Regions from separate parts of the Macellibacteroides fermentans genome, predicted to be linked through region 2. Evidence: riboswitches for the same ligand, from Rfam matches in the RefSeq annotation. Region 2 holds a riboswitch; the other holds the start of a gene.
What was found. Region 2 has a riboswitch for cobalamin ahead of F5613_RS09005 (anaerobic ribonucleoside triphosphate reductase). Riboswitches for the same ligand answer to the same signal wherever they lie in the genome.
Positions count from the first base shown of each region.

Region 1: it holds a riboswitch for cobalamin, as region 2 does, so the genes downstream of both, F5613_RS13635 (TonB-dependent receptor) here and F5613_RS09005 (anaerobic ribonucleoside triphosphate reductase) in region 2, are expected to answer to the same signal.

Region 1 covers NZ_JACCCY010000004.1:188,505-192,584, reverse strand. Annotated here, with positions in the region: gene F5613_RS13645 (cob(I)yrinic acid a,c-diamide adenosyltransferase) at 1-207, opposite strand, end outside; gene F5613_RS13640 (cobyrinate a,c-diamide synthase) at 212-1,528, opposite strand; cobalamin riboswitch at 1,575-1,789, shown strand; gene F5613_RS13635 (TonB-dependent receptor) at 1,839-4,046, shown strand; gene F5613_RS13630 (sirohydrochlorin cobaltochelatase) at 4,046-4,080, shown strand, end outside.
Region 2 covers NZ_JACCCY010000002.1:978,133-982,212, reverse strand. Annotated here, with positions in the region: gene F5613_RS09015 (PDZ domain-containing protein) at 1-1,198, shown strand, start outside; gene upp (uracil phosphoribosyltransferase) at 1,318-1,968, shown strand; cobalamin riboswitch at 2,078-2,288, shown strand; gene F5613_RS09005 (anaerobic ribonucleoside triphosphate reductase) at 2,335-4,080, shown strand, end outside.

The sequences.
Region 1 (4,080 bases), on a different contig from region 2:
CATAGCAACCATGAGCTCCACCTGGATAGTAAACAAGAACGAATGCCATTCGTGGTTTTCCGGCAAAAGCGATCTCACAACCCCTATGGTTGAATTTAATTCATCCAAGCAGCCATTGGCTTCAATCCGGATATCATCCTTATCCACCCTCTCGCCGCCAAAAATACCAGTACGACCTTTATCGCCTCCTTTTGTATAAATCTTCATATAACTAACATTTATGATTCCACAGATTCATCAAATCGAGCTCGCCCCAATATAGATGAGTATAACCTGCTATTGTATTCTTATAACGAAATAAATTTGTTTTTGTTCTCACTCCCTTCGCATTATATATAGAAATATCTGATATAGAATCCGTTTGAGGATCTTTAATCCGAGAATAATGAAATTCATGTCCCCGTATATTCTCAATTCCATTATATGTAAATGTACGGTAACCAAGGGTAAGTTTCATATCTTGCATGGTAGCTTCCTGGTCAAAAACACCAACCATCGAATAAAGGTTGCCATCCATTCCAACAATCACCTTACTTAAATACATCATTCCTCCGCATTCGGCTAAAAGATTACCTCCATTCTCTGCATAGGCTTTTATGGAGTGAAGCATTGTTTTATTTTCTGTCAGCTTGTCCAAATACAATTCCGGATAACCTCCTGGCAGATATACCAAATCGGCAGAAGGTAATTTAGCATCATCAAGAGGACTAAAAAAGACAACTTCTCCCAACCGTTTTAATTGAGCCAGATTTTCTCTGTAAATAAAATTAAAAGCATTGTCGTAAGCAACTGCAATCTTAATGTCACCTCTTATATCCAACTCGTTCTGCTCAGACTTATCAGGCAGGCAAAAAGGCATGTTTGATATTTTAAGCAAACGATCCAAATCAACAAACTCCTCTATAATCTCTGCCGCTCTGTTTGCGAAATCATCCATACAAAAAGAATTGTCAATTGACAAGCCTAAGTGTCTGGAAGGAACTTCAAGCTCTTTTTTGTTCGGGATGTAGCCCAAACACTCAACCCCTGTATCCTTACAGGCTTGTTGTAAATAAGCATAATGAGTCTCTGAAGACACCCGGTTAAAGACAACTCCTGCAATGTTTATGTTTTTATTAAAATGTTTATAACCAAATAAAACAGGAGCTGCCGAATAAGCCATTGATTTGGCATTTAGAATCAACACAACAGGGATTCCAAGCAACTCTGCCAATTTAGCGCTGCTACCCTTCATACCGTCGTATCCGTCATAAAGGCCCATAACTCCCTCTGTAATACAGACATCCGCATTGGTACCATATTTAGCATATAAATTTCGGATATGCGATTCAGAGGATAAAAATAAATCAAGATTAACCGACTCTTCACCTGCGGCTAGCAAATGATATTTAGTATCAATGTAGTCGGGACCGCATTTAAAGGGTTGCGCCTTCAAACTCCGATTCTTCAATGCCCTTAACAGTCCGAGAGTAAAAGTAGTTTTACCGCTTCCTGAAGAGGCAGCCCCTACCAACAATTGAGGTTTCATAAATAATTAAATCTTAATTTTATTGTGCAAATATAAATAAACATCTTAACTTTGCCCCTGATTTGGTGATACGATCGCATTCTGCGATTTGTATAAAAGGGAATCCGGTTTGAATCCGGAACAGTACCCGCTACTGTAAAGTCCTTACTTTCAAAAGTTGAAAGTAATAAAAGAAAGCAAGCTCACACCACTGTTTCGAGAGAAATGGGAAGGTCGCTTTCTGGACATAGTCAGGAAACCTGCCAGTCGATAAATAAATTCCGCGTCCTCGGGTTAAAGGATACCATTTATTAACTATTATTTCTCAAACATGAAAAGAAAAGGTTTACTAACAACCCTGTTGTGGGGGTGTGTTGTAATTTGTTCGTTAGCGCAAGTCACGTTAAGCGGAAAAGTTGTTAACGTAAAAAACGGAAAACCCATTGAAGGAGTTAACGTCCGGCTCGAACAAACCACCATTGGTTGCGCAACCAATAGTAAAGGTGAATTTATACTTAAAAATGTTCCCGATGAATCATTCACACTTCGGGCCAGTTGCCTGAATTACATTCCTGTAGAAAAGAAAATCCACGGAACACAATTGAACATGCTTATTGAAATGGAAAATTCAGGCATAAATCTGGATCATGTTGTAATTACTGGAACCGGAACCCATCGCAGGATACAAGACAGCCCTGTCCCTGTGGAAATAATCAACGGGAATGATTTAAAAAGGGCTGGTATTACAAATTTCAAAGATGCATTAAACATGCTGAATCCCTCTTTTTCATTTTCCACCACGGCTATGGCCAGTTATATGACATTAAACGGTCTGGGGAATAAGCATATTCTGGTTCTTATTAACGGACAGAAGCTTGCCGGAGATGTATCCGGAAATGTTGATCTTTCCCGTATTAATCTTAGCAATGTCAAACGAATTGAAATACTGAAAGGAGCAGCTTCATCTCTTTACGGATCGGAAGCAATGGGTGGTGTCATAAACATAATTACCGATCAACCTAAAAACCTGGTCAATGTTACCTCCGAAACCCGCTTTGCTGAAGAAAATCAATTCGATCAGACAATCAATCTGGATATCAACACCGGAAAATTCGGTTCATTTACAACCTACAACAGACGACAATCGGATGGCTGGCAGCTAAACAATCAAGCCATCACATACGACTCAAAGGGAAACGAGAAGCTGACTGAAACAAACAAGAAAGCTTCTGATAAATTTTACTCCAATATTCTGACCCAGCACTTCACCTATTCTGCAACGAAAGCTCTATCGTTCTATGCCCGGGGCAGTATGTATAATAAAGAGAACGACCGTCCAGTCTCGGAATACGACTATAACCTGGCATACAATGATTATAGCCTGGCACTTGGAAGTAAGTTTCTTTTAGGAAATGCATCCTATATCAGTCTGGATTTGTACAATGACAATTTTGAAGGGACCAAAGAATATATCAAGGATGTAAAAGATAAAAAGGGAAATATTACCATAAAGAATGGAACATCGGCATTAAGTAAACGCCAACACTATTACAATGCCAATCTAAAAAGTGTATTTATGGCTGGAGACTTCAATAAAATCACAATAGGTTCCGAATACGTTACTGACAAACTGAAGAATCCGGAAGCACTTGCGGGAGACAAACAAGCGTACACGATGGCTTTGTATACACAAGATGAAATCAAATTTTTACAGAATTTTCAGGCGATCGTTGGGTTGAGATATATTTACCATGAAACATTCAAGAATAGGTTTACTCCCAAGCTGTCACTTATGTATTCACCCGGAGCATTTAATTTCAGAGCAACCCACTCCAGTGGGTTCAGAGCTCCTTCGTTGGAAGAACTCTATTACAACAAAGAGAAAAACGGAACGCTGAGTGCCGGAAACATTAACCTTAAGCCCGAAAAAAGCAATTATTATGCATTAAACGGCGAATTCTTGAGCAGGCTGTTTTCGATTTCTGCGACTGCCTACATTAACAATTTAGACAATCTTATCACCAGTAAACAAGTTGCCCTTACCGAAACAGACATTGCTAACAGTATAACCAAACGTATGGAATACCAGAATGTTGATAAGGCTCGAGTAAAAGGAGTCGATATTTCAATAAACAGCTATCTGGGATATGGAATTTCACTGGGTGGTTCGTACAGTTTTGCGGATGCAAAAGACACGAATACGGATTCACGTTTACCTCGTAGTATAAAGCATTCCGGAAGTATAAACAGCAATTGGAACAAAGTCTGGGACTTTTACACATTAAATGTTAATCTCGCAGGCAGACTTCAAAGTGAACGATTTGAAACCGGCACGTATGGGAATGCACCAGGTTATCAGCTATGGAATCTATCTACTCGACATACATTCAACAACCTGGCAAATTTTATACTTGAGCCCGGTATCGGTGTCGAAAACATTTTTAATTATCGTGACGACCGGCCTTACAACAGTAATTATGCCACTCTGTCGCCCGGCCGCACCTTCTATGTAAGTTTACTTCTTAAATTTCGTAAGTAATGAAATATACAATCATATGCCTTGCCCTATTAAT
Region 2 (4,080 bases):
TGAATTAACTGCTATGGAGATTAGTCAGCTGTTAAACAATGAAACAAAAGACGAAATTATCCTTACAGTACGTAACCTGTCGAGTGAAGGAAAACAACTGATGATCCATAAAGACTGCAAATTGAGTCAGGCAATTACGGAAGACCAGCTTGCTCTTGCCTTCAATATGTATAGTCTGGAAAGCACTTCGGAAAGGGAATTTATATGTCCTTTCAAGACAACCACCACCCGCGAAGAAATTTCGTTCGATACGTATAAGACGTTTGGCTTTGCTCCCATTGACGAAAACAACAGCAAATTAGAGAACTTCATCAACCAGCGTATTGAAAAAGAACTTGTGAAAAAGGGGCTGACTTACAATGCGTCCAACCCTGACCTGCTTATTCAGACCTATTATTTCTTCGATAAAAATCCCAATTACACAGGAGCTGTAACTAACGGTGCTCAACCAGCGGAAAAAACATTCCGTTATTTTGCAGCATCCGGCAAGATGATTGAATTACCTTTCCTATCAGTAGGGTCGGTCGAATCGAAAGCTCCTTACCTGCTTCAATTCGGATTCAGATTCATCGATCAGAAAGTGTTGCACGGCCAGGTTGTGTGGGAATGCGAATCCAATGAACTTCTTACGGAGTCATATCGGCTGGATGATTATGCAGCCATCCATATTCCTTTAATGTGCCTGCAGTATCCTTTTGTAAAATATACACGGAATGTTCCTGTAAAAGTAGATGTAAAGAATTACAACTACACCGGAATAAGCTACGACATAAACCGTTTGGAACGTATTGCGGAGGTTGAGCCAGGCTCACCAGCTGAAGCTGCAGGAATAAAGGCCGGCGATGTGATAGAACGCATCGGTAATCAGAAAATGAATTATTCATCGGATGAGTTTACCTCTGCATACAAGCAATTCATAACCCTCACAATGGATTTACGCGATCCGGCCACTCAATTTACGGATGCGAACGGATTTAGCCGTTGTATGTATTGGAATGTGATGAATTATCCCAAGATAGCCGACTTCTTCAAGAACCCATCCAATATAACAGGGTTCTCCTATCTGTATAATTTCACCCCCTACGTAAATCCGGTTGGCACCAATGTAACTACATTCCTTATTAAAAGAGGTAAGGATAAAGAGGAGATTTCCATCCGTCCAACCGTACGAACAGAGACATCTGTATATGTAAACTAAATCAATTTATCGTTAATAAATAAAGAAATAGAGAGTAACTTTAACAGACGTTATTCTCTATTTCCATTTTATTTGTACATTTGCGTTCGGAATTTTAATAAACAAAGTTATACATCCGAATGAAAATAGTGAATCTTGGAGAATCCAACACCGTATTAAACCGGTTTGTTGCCGAGTTGCGGGACGTGAATATCCAGCATGACAGCCTTCGTTTTCGTCGTAATATTGAAAGAATCGGCGAAATCATGGCTTACGAAATCAGTAAAGATTTCGCTTACAGCGAAAAGAACATCCCTACTCCATTGGGAATCGCTCCAATGAACACTCCAGACAACCAAGTGGTAATAAGCACCATCCTTCGTGCCGGACTTCCATTTCACCACGGGTTCTTAAGTTATTTAGACAATGCCGAAAATGCTTTTGTATCTGCCTACCGTAAATACAAAGACAGGCTTAATTTCGATATCCATATCGAATACATTGCTTCTCCATCTATCACAGGAAAAACGCTTATCGTGACAGATCCTATGCTGGCAACAGGCAGCTCCATGGAACTGGCTTACGAAGCACTGCTTACCAAAGGAGCTCCTGCACATGTACACGTAGCTTCCATCATCTGCAGTAAGCCTGCTCTGGAATATCTTAAGAAAAAAATGCCGGAAAACTGTACCATCTGGATTGCGGCACTGGACGAAGGACTGGACGATCACTCCTACATCATCCCCGGATTGGGCGATGCGGGCGATCTGGCTTACGGGGCTAAGCTGTAACACCTATCGTACAATAAAGAAAGACTCAACTAGCTGCTCGTTGTTTCATTTTTCACAAAACGACGAGAGATAGTTGGGTATTTTTTTGCCTTTTTGAAAAGTATTCATTTATCTTTGTTGTCGCAATGGTTCTCTCTCTCCATCCGGAGAAAGGGATTAATAGGGAATCGGGTGAAAATCCCGAACAGTCCCGCTGCTGTGAGCTTCATTAAAACGTACGGACATTTCTTTGCCACTGTTCGGGTTTCAAAAGAACCTAAAAAACGGGAAGGCGTCCGGAGGAAGCGAGTCAGAAGACCTGCCTTTGCACGCATTGTTACACCCTGCGAGGATCAGGGGTATGAACATTCAAACAAGTTATACAAGATGTATTCGAACATTTTAATTACCAAGCGCGATGGTATGAGCGAAGCTTTTTCCATCGACAAGATTAAGAATGCGGTTCTGAAAGCATACAGAGCGAGTGGCATTCAGGAAGAAAACAGTACCATCGATCAAGTTGCCGAGAAAGTAGCCTCGGCAATTGTGGGCACTCAAATCAGTGTGGAAGAGATTCAGGATCTGGTAGAAAAAGAACTTATGGTACGCAACCCTTACGTAGCCAAAAAGTATATTATCTATCGTGAATGGCGTACCATCGAGCGCGATAAGAAGACACACATGAAACAGGTGATGGACGGGATTGTGGCTATCGAGAAAAATGATGTGAATCTGAGCAATGCCAACATGTCTGCCCACACCCCTGCCGGTCAGATGATGACATTCGCCTCGGAGGTAACCAAAGATTATGCCAATAAATACCTGTTGGGTATTAAGTATGCAAGAGCACACCGCAACGGCGATATACATATACACGACCTTGATTATTATCCAACCAAAACAACCACCTGCATACAGTACGACCTGGACGATCTTTTTGAAAGAGGATTCCGTACAAAGAACGGTTCCATCCGTACCCCACAGTCGATACAGAGCTATGCGACACTGGCCACCATCATTTTTCAGACAAACCAGAACGAACAGCACGGTGGACAATCCATTCCGGCATTCGATTTCTTTATGGCTAAAGGCGTTCGCAAGACCTTTATAAAACACCTTACCACTTTTATCTCTTTTCTTCATAACATCAGTCGGGATAACGCAGACTCCAACGAGAGTCAACTGCGTAACCGGCTTACCGGATCTATCCAGTCCATTCAATGGAGTGAAGAGCAATCTGAGGTAATTCTGGAAATGCTGAAACAGGAAAATATTATACTTTCCTCTCAAAATCTTTCAGCTATCTGGGAACGATCGCTTAAAGCCACCCGGAAAGATACCCACCAGGCCATGGAGGGATTCATCCATAACCTAAACACCATGCACTCCCGTGGAGGAAACCAGGTGGTTTTCAGCTCCATCAACTATGGAACGGATACTTCGGCCGAAGGACGCCTGCTTATAAGGGAGTTGTTGGCCGCCACAAGCGAAGGATTGGGACAAGGAGAAGTTCCGGTATTCCCGATACAGATATTTAAGGTGAAAGAGGGCGTTTCTTATACCGAAGCCGATTATAACAAGGCCATGGCCGATTTCGATAAGGCCATGAGCGGAGAGATTGCTTTTGATGCGCCTAACTTCGACCTGCTACTGGAAGCCTGCAAGACAACCTCGGTTGCTTTGTTTCCTAATTTTATCTTTCTGGATACCCCCTTTAACCAGAATCCCCTTTGGAAAGCAGACGATCCGAAACGATATCGTTACGAAGTGGCATCCATGGGATGCCGTACGCGGGTATACGAAAATATGCACGGCGAAAAGAGTTCGCTGGGCAGAGGGAACCTGTCCTTCACCTCTTTAAATATGCCTCGTCTGGCAATCAAGGCAAGACGGGAGGCAGAAGAATTACATCCGGACGGCGACAAACACACTATCCGCAAGGAGGCAAAACAGCTTTTTATAGAATCCGTACGCAGCATGTGTGCACTTATTGCCGAACAGCTGTACGATCGCTATCAATACCAACGCACCGCTCTGGCCCGTCAGTTTCCTTTTATGATGGGCAACGATGTCTGGAAAGGAGGATCAACGCTGCAGGCAAACGATGAAGTGGGCGATATCATTCGAACCGGA